2 regions of the Providencia lanzhouensis genome follow, and region 1 is predicted to be linked to the other one. Evidence: predicted binding sites of a transcription regulator. Region 1 holds the regulator's gene; the other holds the start of a gene.
The links. The regulator PurR, encoded in region 1, represses purine synthesis genes. The targets are predictions, from matches to a motif close to CANGCAAACGTTTGCNTG.
Positions count from the first base shown of each region.

Region 2: a site for PurR is predicted at 2,401-2,418, ahead of purL (phosphoribosylformylglycinamidine synthase). Genes of this name have one in related genera too.

Region 1 covers NZ_CP174123.1:1,752,926-1,760,364, forward strand. The annotation lists gene ACIH2S_RS08240 (riboflavin synthase subunit alpha) at 219-896, shown strand; gene ACIH2S_RS08245 (putative quinol monooxygenase) at 978-1,250, opposite strand; gene ACIH2S_RS08250 (helix-turn-helix transcriptional regulator) at 1,275-2,030, opposite strand; gene punC (purine nucleoside transporter PunC) at 2,203-3,426, opposite strand; gene punR (DNA-binding transcriptional activator PunR) at 3,549-4,454, shown strand; gene purR (HTH-type transcriptional repressor PurR) at 4,470-5,495, opposite strand; gene ACIH2S_RS08270 (YnhF family membrane protein) at 5,763-5,846, shown strand; gene sodB (superoxide dismutase [Fe]) at 5,935-6,513, opposite strand; gene ACIH2S_RS08280 (Grx4 family monothiol glutaredoxin) at 7,113-7,439, shown strand, end outside.
Region 2 covers NZ_CP174123.1:2,718,229-2,725,667, reverse strand. The annotation lists gene tadA (tRNA adenosine(34) deaminase TadA) at 66-578, shown strand; gene mltF (membrane-bound lytic murein transglycosylase MltF) at 575-2,233, opposite strand; gene purL (phosphoribosylformylglycinamidine synthase) at 2,502-6,389, shown strand; gene fbpC (ferric ABC transporter ATP-binding protein) at 6,528-7,439, opposite strand, start outside.

The DNA.
Region 1 (7,439 bases):
TACTAAAAAATCAGATAGTTAATGCTAACCCCTTATTCTATCTCTTTTATGTAACCAATCCAACATAGTTATAGATAAGAATAATAAAACAGCAGATTAGTATAGAAACCGTTTAAATGTTTTGTGATGGCAGCATAAATATAACCACTCAAATAAGATAGATCTCTGAAAATTCTTAGGTAAACTGAGTTCATTAATTCACTGCACTGAGAGTCATTATGTTTACAGGCATTGTTCAAGGAACCGCTCCAATTATCTCAATCACGGAAAGAGCTAATTTCCGTACTCATGTCATGAAATTCACACCGGAATTATTAGTGGGTTTAGAAACCGGTGCATCCGTTGCGCATAACGGTTGCTGTTTAACGGTGACTAAAATTGAGGGGGAGTACGTTAGCTTTGATTTAATCAAAGAGACATTGCGCCTCACTAATTTAGGTGACTTAAAAGAAGGGGATGTGGTTAATATTGAACGTGCTGCGAAATATGGTGATGAAATTGGCGGACATGTGGTTTCGGGTCATATTGTAACCACCGCAGAAATTAGTAAGATTTTCACCTCTGAAGATAATCATCAAGTTTGGCTATCTATTTATGATAAAGCCTTGATGAGGTATATCTTGCATAAGGGATTTGTGGCGATTGATGGAATCAGCTTAACGGTCGGAGATGTTATCAACAACCGTTTCTGCGTGCATTTGATCCCAGAAACGTTGGCGAGAACAACACTAGGTAGCAAACGACTGGGTCATAAAGTCAACATTGAGATTGACCCACAAACTCAAGCTATTGTTGATACTGTTGAGCGTGTTTTGCATCAGAAAGAACAAGAAATGTTATTGAAGCAGAAACAAGAGAGTGATGACTCAGTAGATAGCGAAAAATCGTCAATCTAGTTTTGACCTGATAAGATTATAGCTCTATGCAGAGCTATAATCTGTTGAATCGGTAGGTAATAAATTCACCGGAATATTCTATTACTTCTCACTAAAATTGACCGAAAAAATGGCATTGTCACGTTCAATCGCGTCAACAAGTTGTTTGAAATGAGCGCTTTTTTGATACATTTCTAATGCTTGTGCATTTTCCCACTCTTCAAACACAATGTAGCCATTTTCTTTTGCCATCAGGTCATACTGCAAACATCCTTTTTCCATCCGGCTGCGTTTGGCAATTTCGCTAACGATTTTCTTCGTTAAATACCCGTCCTTTTTTTCGGTAGTGATTTGGGCATATACAACAATACTCATACCATTCTCCTTATGTACTCAGAACTATCTTAATGGAGACTTTGTTTTTGTATTGTAAAAAAGCGAATAATTTGACTTTAAAAACGCCGATGGTGTCATGGTAAAGTAACGCTTAAAATCGCGATAAAAGTGGGATTGATCATAATAACCCGTTTCAAACCAACGATAAGTATCTTGTTCCTTTACCATGGTTTTCATCACTTGCTCTAAGCGACAATTGATCTGGTACCGTTTTGGCGTGATCCCAAATTCTTTTAAAAACTCTTTTTGAACTAAGCGTGCGCTGTAGCCAATATCATCGGCAATTTCGGTAATTTTTTTATTTGGATTGCGATAAAGGGAATCGATAACTTGGTCAATAAAATGGTTTTTTTTTGTTGCTTTAGTGACATAAAAACACGAATTCAACTCTTTAAAAGAAGAATTGGCCAATGCTTTAAACCAGTTATCACTCCAAACTTGGCTAAGCGGAGTAGGGATATCCGTATAATTTAACGTGCGTTGGGGAAGTAAAAAACGTAGGGCATCGTGGCGAATACGTAGAACCATCACGCTGGCATTATTCGGGATAGCCGTAAATATATTGACTCTGGGGATGATTAACTGAAATGGATTGACGGATGTATGTTCGTGAGTCGACATACTGATATTTTCAGTCGAAACCCATATTTCAGCACCTGTGCCTGGGAAGATCTTAATAGCATCAGTAAATTTCTTGATAATCAAAACTGAACTAACAAATTCTTTTAATTCATCAGGAGGATAATACTGTTTCAGCATGGCTCTTCAAAACGTCATAATTGAATATGCTAATAATAGCGTGTTATAGGGAAAAAATTAACTCTATAAACGATATATTAACCAAATAACGTTTTATTAAAAATCAGTTCCGTTATTAATAATAGTAACGGAACTGATTTTTATGATGCCAAAAAATAACGTTAACTAACGATTAGTCATGCTGATATTCAGTGTGCTTAATCGCATTATTGGATTTGCTGGCACAACGCTGCATGAAATAGCCTATAATCATTGGGATTACAGTAAATGCCATCACACCAGTTGTAGCGAGTAAAGGGTCAAATGTAAGAGCAGACACTAATAAACTGGCTAAGAAACATAACCCTAACTGTAACGCATTTTGTAGTGCAGCAGCCTTACCACTAGCAGATGGGAACGTATTGAGGGCTTTGGCGACTGCAATTGGGTATGATGCTCCGTTCATTGCTGCCATAAAGCAAAATGGAACCAAAATCATGGTTAATGTTGGCTGCGTATAAATCGCCATCACAAAGAGAATAATCATACTAACGGCATAACCCGCTAGCAAGATTGGGAACAACGTTTCAGCGCGAACTTTAGCTAATACGAAGCGGCAGCCGTATCCCCCGACAATAAATGCCAGTGTTTGAGGAATATAACTCAGGCCGATATCCGCAGGGTTAAAGCCCATATTGCGTAGAATAAACGGCGAACCCGTTAGCCATGCAAAAAAGCCAGCGCTACATGCTGCGTACACAAGTACGTTACCACTGAAAACAGGGGAGCTTAGCAAGGTAGCAAAGGAAACTTTGGTTTGTGGCTGGTTTTCTTCTGCGATGACTTTCGGTGCCACTTTTTTTAGCATCAAAGTCGGTAGCAGGAGTAAAACGCCCACCATCATCAGCACGATGAAGATAAATTCCCAGTTTTTGTGTTCAAGCACCCAGGCACCTAAAAGTGGCGCTAATGCAGGAGAAAGCGCCACTAAAGGCATAATAGAGGCAAATACTTTTTGGGTATCAGCTTCGTTATAGCGGTCGATAACGAGGGCCTGCCATAAAACCGCAGCAGAACAAACGCCAACGGCCTGCAAGAATCGAAGGATTAATAACTGAGTGGCATCGGTGACCCAAATCATTGCTAGGCAGCTAATAATGAACAGCGAAAGCCCAACAATGAGAATAGGTTTGCGTCCTAATTTATCTGAAAGGGGTCCCCATAATAGCTGGGCAAACGCGAAGCCCGCTAGAAAGATACTTAATGATGCGCTGATAGCGCCTTCAGTCGTATTTAAGGTTGTTTGCATTGAACCAAAGGCAGGCAGATACATATCGATGGCTAAAAACCCCAGCATGCTTAGGCCAGCAAGATAAATCAAAAATCCAGAGGAGTTTTTTGTCGCAGTATTTGTCATAGTTTTTGCTTAATCTATATTTAAAATAATGTTGATAGTTATCTTATTGTATAGGCTATTTTTTTACGTTGTGAAACGGTAATATTTGGACTCTGCTATCAAATAATTTGAAAGGAAAGAAAATGTGGTCAGCTCATGCACTTGAAGTCATAGACGCAGTTGCTCGAACGGGAAGCTTTAGTGGTGCTGCGGATGAGCTGCATCGAGTCCCTTCAGCGATCAGCTACACAGTAAAACAAGTCGAAGAATGGTTAGCAGTTCCGCTATTCGAACGTCGTCACCGTGATGTGGTATTGACGGAAGCCGGGGCTATCTTTATTAAAGAAAGTCGAAGTGTTATCAAAAAAATGATTGATACTCGACATCAATGCCAACAAGTCGCCAATGGATGGCGCGGACAGTTCAGTATTGCTGTTGATTGCATCGTAAAACCGCAGCGTACGGAACAGCTGATTTTGGATTTTTATCGTCATTTCCCTGATATTGAACTGTATATCCACCCTGAAGTGTTTAATGGAGTTTGGGATGCTTTAGCCGATGGACGTGTGGATGTTGCGATTGGAGCGACCCGTGCTTCACCAATTGGAGAGCGCTATAGCTTCCGTGATATGGGCTTTATGTCATGGCGTTGTGTTGCGAGCCCCGATCACCCATTAGCAAAAATTCAGGGCAAACTGACAGATGATCAAATGCGTGAATATCCAAGTTTGTGCTTAGAAGATACCTCAAGAAGCTTACCGAAAAGAGATACTTGGGCGCTGGATAACCAACGTCGCTTAGTTGTGCCTTACTGGGAAAGTGGTTTAGCGTGTTTGGAAAATGGCCTGTGTGTGGGAATGGTTCCTGAGCACCGTGCAGCGCCATTGTGTGCAGAAGGTAAGCTTGTTGAGCTGAAATTAGCACAGCCGTTTCCTGAAAGCCCTTGCTGCTTAACGTGGGTTGAGAATGATACATCTCCAGCGTTGAGATGGCTTCTTGACTATCTTGGTGATAGCGAAACGCTCAACGCGGAGTGGTTTGCGAGCTAATGTGCTGAGGTAGACTTAGCGGCGATAATCAATAAATGGACCGTCAGCCACGGAACGGCGCTCAACTAAACGCGGATGAACTTCAATCGTTTGCGCATCTTCGCGTTTATTCACAATACGATCGAGCAACATCGCAAACGCCATTTGACCTAAACGCTCTTTTGGCTGGTGAATTGTGGTTAATGCAGGCGTGAAATAGCGTGCATTACGCACGTTATCATAACCAATAATGGAAATATCTTGAGGGACACGTAATCCCATCTCGTCAGCCGCACAGATTGCCCCCATCGCCATGATGTCTCCACCACAGAAGACTGCCGTTGGGCGGTGCTTGTTACTGAGGATCTGCATCATCGCTTTATAGCCTGATTCTGGCTCGAAATCCCCTTGAACAATCCATTCATCTTTTAATGTGACTTTGCCTTCTTCCATGGCTTTTTTGAAGCCGGTTAAACGCCCAATACCTGTATTTCTTTCGAGAGAGCCAGGGATCACGCCAATTTCACGGTGACCACGGTCAATAAGGTAACGACCCGCTAAGTAACCACCGTGGAAAGAGTTATCAATAATACTGTCAGTGAAATCCCCGCGAGAGGTACCCCAGTCCATGACGACCATTGGGATATTTCGGTAATCTTCCAACATACCTATCAAGGTGTCAGGGTATTCTGAACACATCACAAGTAGCCCATCGACACGTTTTTGTGCCAACATTTGCAAGTACGCTTTTTGCTTACCTAAGTTATTGTGAGAGTTACATAAAATTAGAGTATAGCCTTTCTCATAGCAACTATTCTCGACAGACTCGATCACTTCTGCGAAATAGGGGGCTTCACTTGATGTTGCCAACAGACCAATTGATTTGGTGTGGTTGACTTTTAAACTACGCGCAACCGCACTCGGAGAATAATTGAGCTCTTTGATGGCGGCCCAAACGGCTGTTTTTGTATCATCAGCGACAAAACGCGTCTTGTTGATAACATGGGAGACGGTTGTGGTAGAGACGCCCGCACGTTTCGCCACATCTTTAATTGTTGCCATGAGAAGAAAAAACTCCTAACCAAAACTTGGTCTCTAAAATAATTCTAGTTAAATAATTACCTGCATATTGATGCATAGTACCTTTGCTGGCAATAATTTAGCGATTTGTTGTCGATTTTGTCTGATCTAGCGCAAAAACGAAAGAAATAATTGATGTTATAACATGTGATATAGACACTGGTTTTACGTTTTTGTGCATGTATACTGAAATAACCTTTTTATTTTATGGTTATTTGATAATTCAATTTCTTTATATGAGAGGGTCTCATGGATACAGATTTTAAATATGGATTGCTAGCTGCGTTTGGCTCTTTAGCTGTAATTATTTTGTTTGCTGTGCACATTTTCTGATTTCATTTCCATCCTATCTACTAAGGATGAGAAATAATTAAGGGCGAGTATTATACTCGCCCTTAGTCATTTTAGATCTGAACTAAAATTAAGCCAGATTTTCTTCAACAAATTTCCAGTTAACTAACGCCCAGAAGTTTTCTAAGTATTTTGGACGTGCGTTACGGTAGTCGATGTAGTATGCGTGTTCCCAGATATCAACAGTCAGAACTGGCTTATCGTCACCAGAAATTGGTGTTGCCGCGTTAGACGTGTTAACGATAGCCAGGCTGCCATCTGCTTTCTTCACTAACCAAGTCCAACCTGCACCGAAGTTTTTAACTGCGGCATCAGTGAATTGCTCTTTGAACTGAGCAAATGAACCGAATGCTTTGTTGATAGCTTCTGCAACTTTACCGGTTGGCTCGCCACCTGCATTTGGAGCCAAGCAGTGCCAGTAGAAAGTGTGGTTCCAAACTTGAGCCGCGTTATTGAATACGCCAGCTTCAGAAGTTTTAATGATTTCTTCTAAAGACAGACCTTCAAATTTAGTGCCTTTGATCAGGTTATTCAGGTTAACAACATAAGTGTTGTGGTGCTTACCGTAGTGGTATTCTAAGGTTTCAGCAGAGATATGAGGTTCTAAAGCATCTTTAGCATAAGGTAGAGCTGGTAATTCAAAAGACATTGCGTACTCCTTGATTGCTTTTATTCAGTGTTTAGGGTGTTTGCTCGTAAAATGAGCGAAATTAAATGTACTTCTATTAATTAATCTACTTCTAGTGTAGTGACGTCGAGCCGTGGTGAGCTATTGCGCCGCATTGTAAGTCATGATTTATCATAACAGAATACAGGTTACAGTAAGAAAAAACCTGTTCCATGATGCTATTTATGCCTTAATTGTTAGTAAGTTGCATAATAATTATTCCACTGCGTGTCGTTATTGTCATTGAAGAGCAGGGAAATACATCAAGTGTTATTAATTTGCTAATATATTAACAAATAACTCTCATGATTACACGGCAAAAACACCCAGAGTGAATTTTTTATAGTAAAAAGAAAACGTTGCTATTTGCTTTTCACCTTTTGAGTACAGCAAATAGGAGTGCTATAGTATTCACCTTATAAAACTGGCATATTGTATGAAACAATCACGGAACAATTTGCGATGTTTTGACTATGCCGGCGATTACACCGGTCAATGTGTTCTGTCTAATGAGTTGCCTTGCAAATGATTCAAAGTGGCTCAGTGACTGCAAAATCAGCACCCACGTTTTAGGATATAAAATGACAACTATCGAAAAAATTGAGCGCCAAGTTAAAGAAAATCCAATCTTATTATACATGAAAGGCTCTCCAAAACTGCCTAGCTGCGGTTTTTCTGCTCAAGCTGTTCAAGCTCTGTCTTCTTGCGGTGAGCGTTTTGCTTACGTTGATATTTTACAAAACCCAGATATTCGTGCAGAGCTACCAAAATATGCTAATTGGCCAACATTCCCACAGTTATGGGTTGGTGGTGAGTTAGTTGGCGGTTGTGACATTATCGTTGAGATGTTCCAACGCGGCGAATTACAAGCTCTGATCAAAGAAACTGCAGACAAATACCGTCCAGCA
Region 2 (7,439 bases), 970 kb from region 1:
ATTTGCAGTCATTTTAACATTTCGTAATAATCAACTTTTCGAGTGTGGATGAATGAGAGGCTAGAGTGACGCAATTAGAAATCGACGAGTATTGGATGGCTCAAGCTCTTGAGCTAGCAAAAAAAGCTCAAGATGCAGGGGAAATTCCTGTCGGTGCGTTACTGGTCAAAGATAACCAACTAGTAGCAGAAGGCTGGAACCACTCCATTGAAAATCACGACCCTACCGCCCATGCCGAAATTATTACCTTACAAAAAGCGGGCACCGCACTACAGAATTACCGTTTATTAGACACAACGCTGTATGTCACTTTAGAACCTTGCATTATGTGTGCAGGGGCGATGATCCATAGCCGCATCGGTCGAGTGGTGTACGGCGCGAACGATTTTAAAACGGGGGCATGTGGCTCCTTCATTAATATCATGTCGCAGCCAGGTTTAAACCACTATGTTGAAGTGACGAGTGGTGTACTTGAAGAAACTTGCTCATCCATGCTCAGCGATTTTTTTAGAATGCGCAGAGCACAAATTAAAGAGCAGAGACGTCAAGAAAAGCAGGCTCAAAATCCCGAAAGCTAGTCTTCAATTGATGTTTCCTTTTGTAAGGCTACGTTATTATCGGTGGAACTCGAACGTGTTGGTTTTGCCAAAATATATTTCCCTAGAGAGTCGTTTGGTGCACGAGTATTTTCCTTGGCATTAAACACACCGAGATTTGCTGACGCTTTGGGCGTGATATCCACTTTTGCTGACACCACATCAGGCATCACATAAGAGGAAAGCGGCGAGTTCTCATTTGGCACTACAACGTAAACGTGAGATTTCTTGGCAATTTCGAGTGTTTTCTGCTTTTTCTCCTGACTTTGCAAATAACCCACTAAGCTTTGATGATAGCGACGAATATTTTCTACATAGCGATAAGCTTCGTGTCCTCGGGCATAACCATAAGTGAGTTGGGAATAATATTTTTGCTGAGTTAGCAAGGGTAAATTTGCTTTAACATCAAGCCAGCGGTCAGGATTACCGCCAAGTCTTTGCGTTAGTTTTCGCACATCCAGCATATGCCCATAACCCATATTATAGGCAGCAAGGGTAAACCAAATGCGATCATCTTCAGCGATAGAATCGGGTAAGCGTTTCATAATATAGGCTAAATACGCAGCCCCACCTTTAATGCTCCCCTCTGGATCTAACCTGTCTTCAATTCCCATAGTTGCAGCCGTTGGTTTGGTGAGCATCATGATCCCACGAACGCCAGTCGGTGAGGTTGCAAGAGGATTCCAGTGAGATTCTTGCCAAGCTATTGCAGCAAGTAATTTCCAATCGATGCTCTCAACGGTCTCAGCATATTTCTCAAAGAGAGGTTGATAATCCGGCAGTTTATTATTTATGGCGCTAATAAACGTTATGGTATCGAAATAATCGAAGGATTCCACATGGCTGAAATGCTTTTCAATCAAGCGAGCAAGAAGATCGTTCTGATTGCTGAGATTAAAAAAATCGAGCAGGGCGGCATCTAGGCTGTTGTCATGTTGGCGGCTTAAATACCATGTAATGGCATGGTCATCGCGCAAATCAAATGCCACGGCGACTTTAGGATGAATACGTTGCTGCAAAGAGACCGCAATAGAATCTTCAAGGGTGTAATCAATTTCACCTTCGGCCACCATTTCTAATAATTGACTTGGTGTATAGTTGCTGCTTTCTTCCCACTTAAGATTAGGATATTGCGCTGAAAGTGCTTTTAACGTGCTTGCATGAGTGCTCCCCGCGATAACCATTAATTTCCCTTTCAGGTCATTAAAGGTTTTTGGGCGCGTAGTACCTTTACGGTAAACCAATTGCTGAGTAACACTCAAATAGCTTGGACCCGTTTTCATGGTTTCCAAACGGTCTTTATTATACAGCAGCCCCGCCACAGCGATGTCGGCATCGTCGTTATCGAGATCTTCGAAAATCTGTTCAATAGTCGGGCGAATAATAATTTTGAGTTTAATACCTAGGTACGTGGCAAAGCCTTGAGCAAGCTCGTAGTCAAAGCCACGTAGCTGACGCTGCTCATCAATATAAATGAGTGGTGAACTTACTGCGCTAATACGTAACTCACCCCGAGAGATAATTTTGTCGACTTGGGTGTTTTGCGTATTAGACCATCGGACATTGAAGCCAATGATCATGGTGGCAAGTAAAGCGATGACCACGATAATAAAATAGTTAACTTTTAGGTTATTCAAATAATTATTTCTCGTGCAGGAACTGGTGTTGTGCGCTTAATAAAAACTGTTTAATCATGGTTATAAATCCAGTGGTTTCGTATTTTGCTCTAACAATGATGATCGGTGCAACTAATATTATCGTATTTAGCACATATTAATATTTAACTAATCGCTCTATTTTTAGTCACGCAAACGGTTTCGTATTGATGAACATTGCTCTATAATGGACTCCGGTTTCCCTGCTTTCGTGATCAGGGCTGGCGTTTAAAAGAGAGAATTTAAGACTATGGAAATTTTGCGTGGCTCACCGGCACTATCAGCATTTCGTATTACCCGCCTTTTGGCGCTGTTTGCTGAAAAACAGCTCCCAGTAACGGATATCTATGCTGAATATATGCATTTTGCTGAGCTATCAGCCCCATTAAGTGGCAGTGAGCAAGGTAAACTGAGTAGTTTATTAAAATATGGTCCTTCTCTGGCAGAGCATGAGCCATTTGGAAAACTGATTTTAGTCACCCCACGCCCAGGAACTATCTCTCCTTGGTCTTCTAAAGCAACGGATATCGCACATAACTGTGGCCTAACACAGGTTAAACGTATTGAACGCGGCGTTGCCTACTATATTCAAGCCGATTCACTGACAAGCGAGCAGTGGGATTTGGTTATCAGCCTGTTACATGACCGAATGATGGAAACGGTCTTTGCCTCTTTTGAACAAGCTGAGGCACTATTTATTCAGCAACAGCCTGCCCCAATGAAAGTGATTGATATCATCGCTGGCGGGCGCCAAGCACTAGACACAGCTAACAAAGAGATGGGCTTAGCGTTAGCTGACGATGAAATTGATTATCTATTAGAGGCATTCACAGGGTTAAAACGTAATCCAACGGATGTTGAGCTATATATGTTTGCGCAAGCAAACTCAGAACATTGCCGCCATAAAATTTTCAATGCGGATTGGATTATTGACGGGGAAACACAGCCAAAATCCCTGTTTAAAATGATCAAAAACACCTTTGAAAAAACGCCAGATCACGTCTTGTCTGCTTATAAAGATAATGCGGCAGTAATGGAAGGTTCCTCAGTAGGTCGTTTCTTCCCTGAGCCAGATGGACGTACTTATCGTTATCATCAAGAAGATGCACATATTTTGATGAAAGTGGAAACCCATAACCACCCAACGGCAATCTCTCCATGGCCGGGGGCTGCAACTGGTTCTGGTGGTGAAATTCGTGATGAAGGCGCAACAGGTCGCGGTGCAAAACCAAAAGCAGGTTTAGTGGGCTTCTCCGTTTCAAACTTACGTATTCCGGGTTTTGAACAACCTTGGGAAGAAGATTTCGGCAAGCCTGAACGTATTGTGACTGCACTCGATATTATGACGGAAGGTCCTTTAGGCGGGGCGGCATTTAACAACGAATTTGGGCGTCCCGCATTATTAGGTTATTTCCGTACCTATGAAGAGAAAGTGAATAGCCACAATGGTGAAGAATTACGTGGTTACCATAAGCCAATTATGTTAGCGGGTGGTATTGGTAACATCCGTGCGGATCACGTTCAAAAAGGTGAAATTACCGTTGGCGCTAAGCTCATCGTTTTGGGTGGCCCTTCGATGAATATCGGTCTAGGAGGCGGAGCTGCATCATCCATGACATCCGGTCAATCTGCGGCGGATCTTGATTTTGCTTCTGTTCAACGTGATAACGCCGAAATGGAGCGTCGTTGCCAAGAAGTGATCGACAAATGCTGGCAGCTAGGTGATAAAAACCCAATTCTGTTTATCCATGATGTTGGTGCGGGGGGATTATCCAACGCAATGCCTGAACTGGTGAGCGATGGCGGTCGTGGTGGTCGTTTTGAACTGCGTAAAATTCTTAATGATGAACCAGGAATGAGCCCACTGGAAGTGTGGTGTAACGAATCCCAAGAGCGCTATGTGATGGCGGTTGCTCCAGAACAACTGGCATTATTCACTGAAATTTGTGAGCGTGAACGCGCGCCGTTTGCTGTGATCGGTGAAGCAACGGAAGAGCGTCATTTAACCCTTAATGATGAGCATTTTGATAACCAACCAATTGACATGCCACTGGATGTATTGTTGGGCAAAACGCCGAAAATGTTGCGTGATGTGACAACACTGAAAGCCGAGCCTGAATCGCTGGATAGAACCGCCATCGATTTAACTGAAGCTGTTAAGCGTGTTCTGCATTTACCGGCTGTGGCAGAAAAAACCTTCTTAATCACTATTGGTGACCGCACTGTGACGGGAATGGTTGCTCGTGACCAAATGGTTGGTCCATGGCAAATCCCAGTCGCTGACTGCGCGGTGACAACCGCAAGTTTGGATAGCTATTATGGTGAATCAATGTCTATTGGCGAAAGAACGCCTGTGGCATTATTGGATTTTGCCGCTTCTGCGCGTATGGCAGTGGGTGAAGCACTAACCAACTTAGCATGCTCTTATGTACAAGACCTTAAGCGCGTGAAGCTATCTGCTAACTGGATGTCTGCAGCGGGTCACCCAGGGGAAGACGCAGGTCTGTACGAAGCAGTTAAAGCGGTCGGTGAAGAATTGTGTCCGGCATTAGGTCTGACAATCCCAGTGGGTAAAGACTCAATGTCAATGAAGACTCGCTGGCAGCAAAATGGTGAAGAGCGTGAAATGACGTCGCCATTATCATTGATTATCAGTGCATTTGGTCGTGTTGAAGATGTTCGTTTAACGGTGACGCCAGAGCTGAAAACTACGGTAGATAACGGCTTGTTATTAATCGACCTTGGTCAAGGTCACAATGCGCTTGGTGGCTCTGCATTGGCGCAAGTTTACCGTCAATTAGGTAATAAAGCGCCAGATGTTCGTGACCCAGCGCTGTTGTTAGGCTTCTTTAATACCATCCAAAAACTGTTATCTGAGCAAAAACTACTGGCTTACCATGACCGTTCTGATGGCGGGCTGTTTGTCACGTTAGTGGAAATGGCATTTGCGGGTCATTGCGGTATTAACGTGGATATCAGTTCATTTGATGAAGACACCTTAGCGGCACTGTTTAATGAAGAGCTGGGCGCAGTGATCCAAATCCAAGGTGCCGAACGCCAATATGTAGAGCAGTGTTTTGCCGATGCTGGCTTGGCAGGCTGTGTTCACTATCTTGGTTCTGCAACTCATGACGATGCGGTGATTATTAATAGCCGTGATACTGTCGTTTACAATGGTTCTCGTAGTGCTCTACGTGAGTGCTGGGCTGAAACTACATGGCAGATGCAGCGCTTACGTGATAACGAAGAGTGCGCAGATCAAGAGCATGACGCGAAGAAAGACAATCAAGACCCAGGTCTGAATGTGAAGCTGACTTACGATATCGCAGAGGATATTGCTGCTCCGTATATCGCATCGGGTGTTCGTCCTAAAGTGGCAGTGCTGCGCGAGCAAGGGGTTAACTCCCACGTTGAAATGGCAGCGGCATGGGATCGTGCAGGCTTTGATGCTATCGACGTCCACATGAGTGATTTACTGGCGGGCAACTTGTCTCTGGAGCAGTTCCAAGCACTAGTGGCATGCGGTGGTTTCTCATACGGTGACGTATTAGGCGCTGGTGAAGGTTGGGCGAAGTCCATTCTGTTCAATAACCGTGTTCGTGATGAGTTTGCGACCTTCTTCAATCGTCCAGACACCTTATCATTAGGTGTATGTAATGGTTGTCAGATGATGTCTAACTTGCATGACCTGATCCCTGGTGCTGAATATTGGCCACGTTTTGTCCGTAACCGTTCAGAGCGTTTTGAAGCACGCTTCAGCTTAGTTGAAATTGCAAATAGCCCATCATTACTGCTGCAAGATATGGCGGGATCACGTATGCCGATTGCGGTTTCTCACGGTGAAGGCCAAGTAGAAACTCGTGCGCCAACTCATTTAACGCAGTTAGAAAATAACGCGCTGGTGGCAATGCGTTTTGTGAATAATTACGGTCAAGTGACTGAGCAATACCCAGCGAACCCGAATGGTTCTGTGAATGGGATTACGGCAGTGACATCAACGGATGGTCGCGCGACGATTATGATGCCGCACCCTGAGCGTGTCTTCCGTACGGTAAGCAACTCTTGGCACCCAGAAAACTGGGGTGAAGATAGCCCATGGATGCGCATTTTCCGTAATGCACGTAAGCAATTAGGCTGAGATTAAAACGTCTGTTTTAATTTAGCGCTAAAAACTAAACACCCTATAGATCTCCTGATTTATAGGGTGTTTTTTTATCTGTTATCCATAAAAAAACCGCCCAATCGGGCGGTTAAGATGCATCTAAAACAGAGAATATTATTCTAAAATAAACATCCCGTATGGGTGGATTTGCAGGTAAAGATCTTCACCCACAGACGGTTGCAATTGAGTCGCATTGATCTGTAATAGCATTGATTGGCCGTGCCAATCTACCGTGACCTCATATTGCGGTCCCATATAAGCCACATGAGTGATGGTACAGCGTTGGCTATCTTCACCTTGTTTGCTTAATGTGATGGCTTCAGGGCGAACACCGACAGTGACTTGAGTTTTATCTGTTGAAAACAGCGCAGGGCGCGGTAAACGGTAATTAAAGATATCCACGGAATCGCTGCTGAGTGTAGCAGGGAAAATGTTCGCATCACCCATAAAGCTCGCCATAAACTTGGAAGCAGGTTGGCGGTACAGTTCTTGAGGTGAACCTAACTGCATGATTTTACCTTTGTTCATTACCAGAACCATATCCGAAACCGCAAAAGCTTCACTCTGGTCGTGAGTCACGTACAGTGAGGTAATATTAAATTGCTGTTGCAGTTCACGGATTTTTTCACGCATGCTACGGCGTAAGTTAGCATCCAAGTTACTTAATGGCTCATCAAATAACAGTACCTTTGGTTTTAAAATCAAGGCACGTGCTAGTGCAACACGCTGCTGCTGTCCACCGGAAATTTGGTCAACGAAACGGTCTGCAAAGCCCGCTAAGTCCACCAGTTCCAGCGCTTCTTCTACACGTTTTTTTATTTCAGCCTTTGGCAAGCCAAGCATTTTCAATCCATATCCCACGTTATCCCCTAACGACATATGCGGGAAGAGGGCATAGGATTGGAATACCATACAAATATCGCGCTGTTGAATAGAGCGGTCGGTGACATCTTCGCCATCGATAAACATACGCCCTTCAGTAGGCTTTTCTAAACCAGCGACTAAGCGCAGTACGGTGGTTTTACC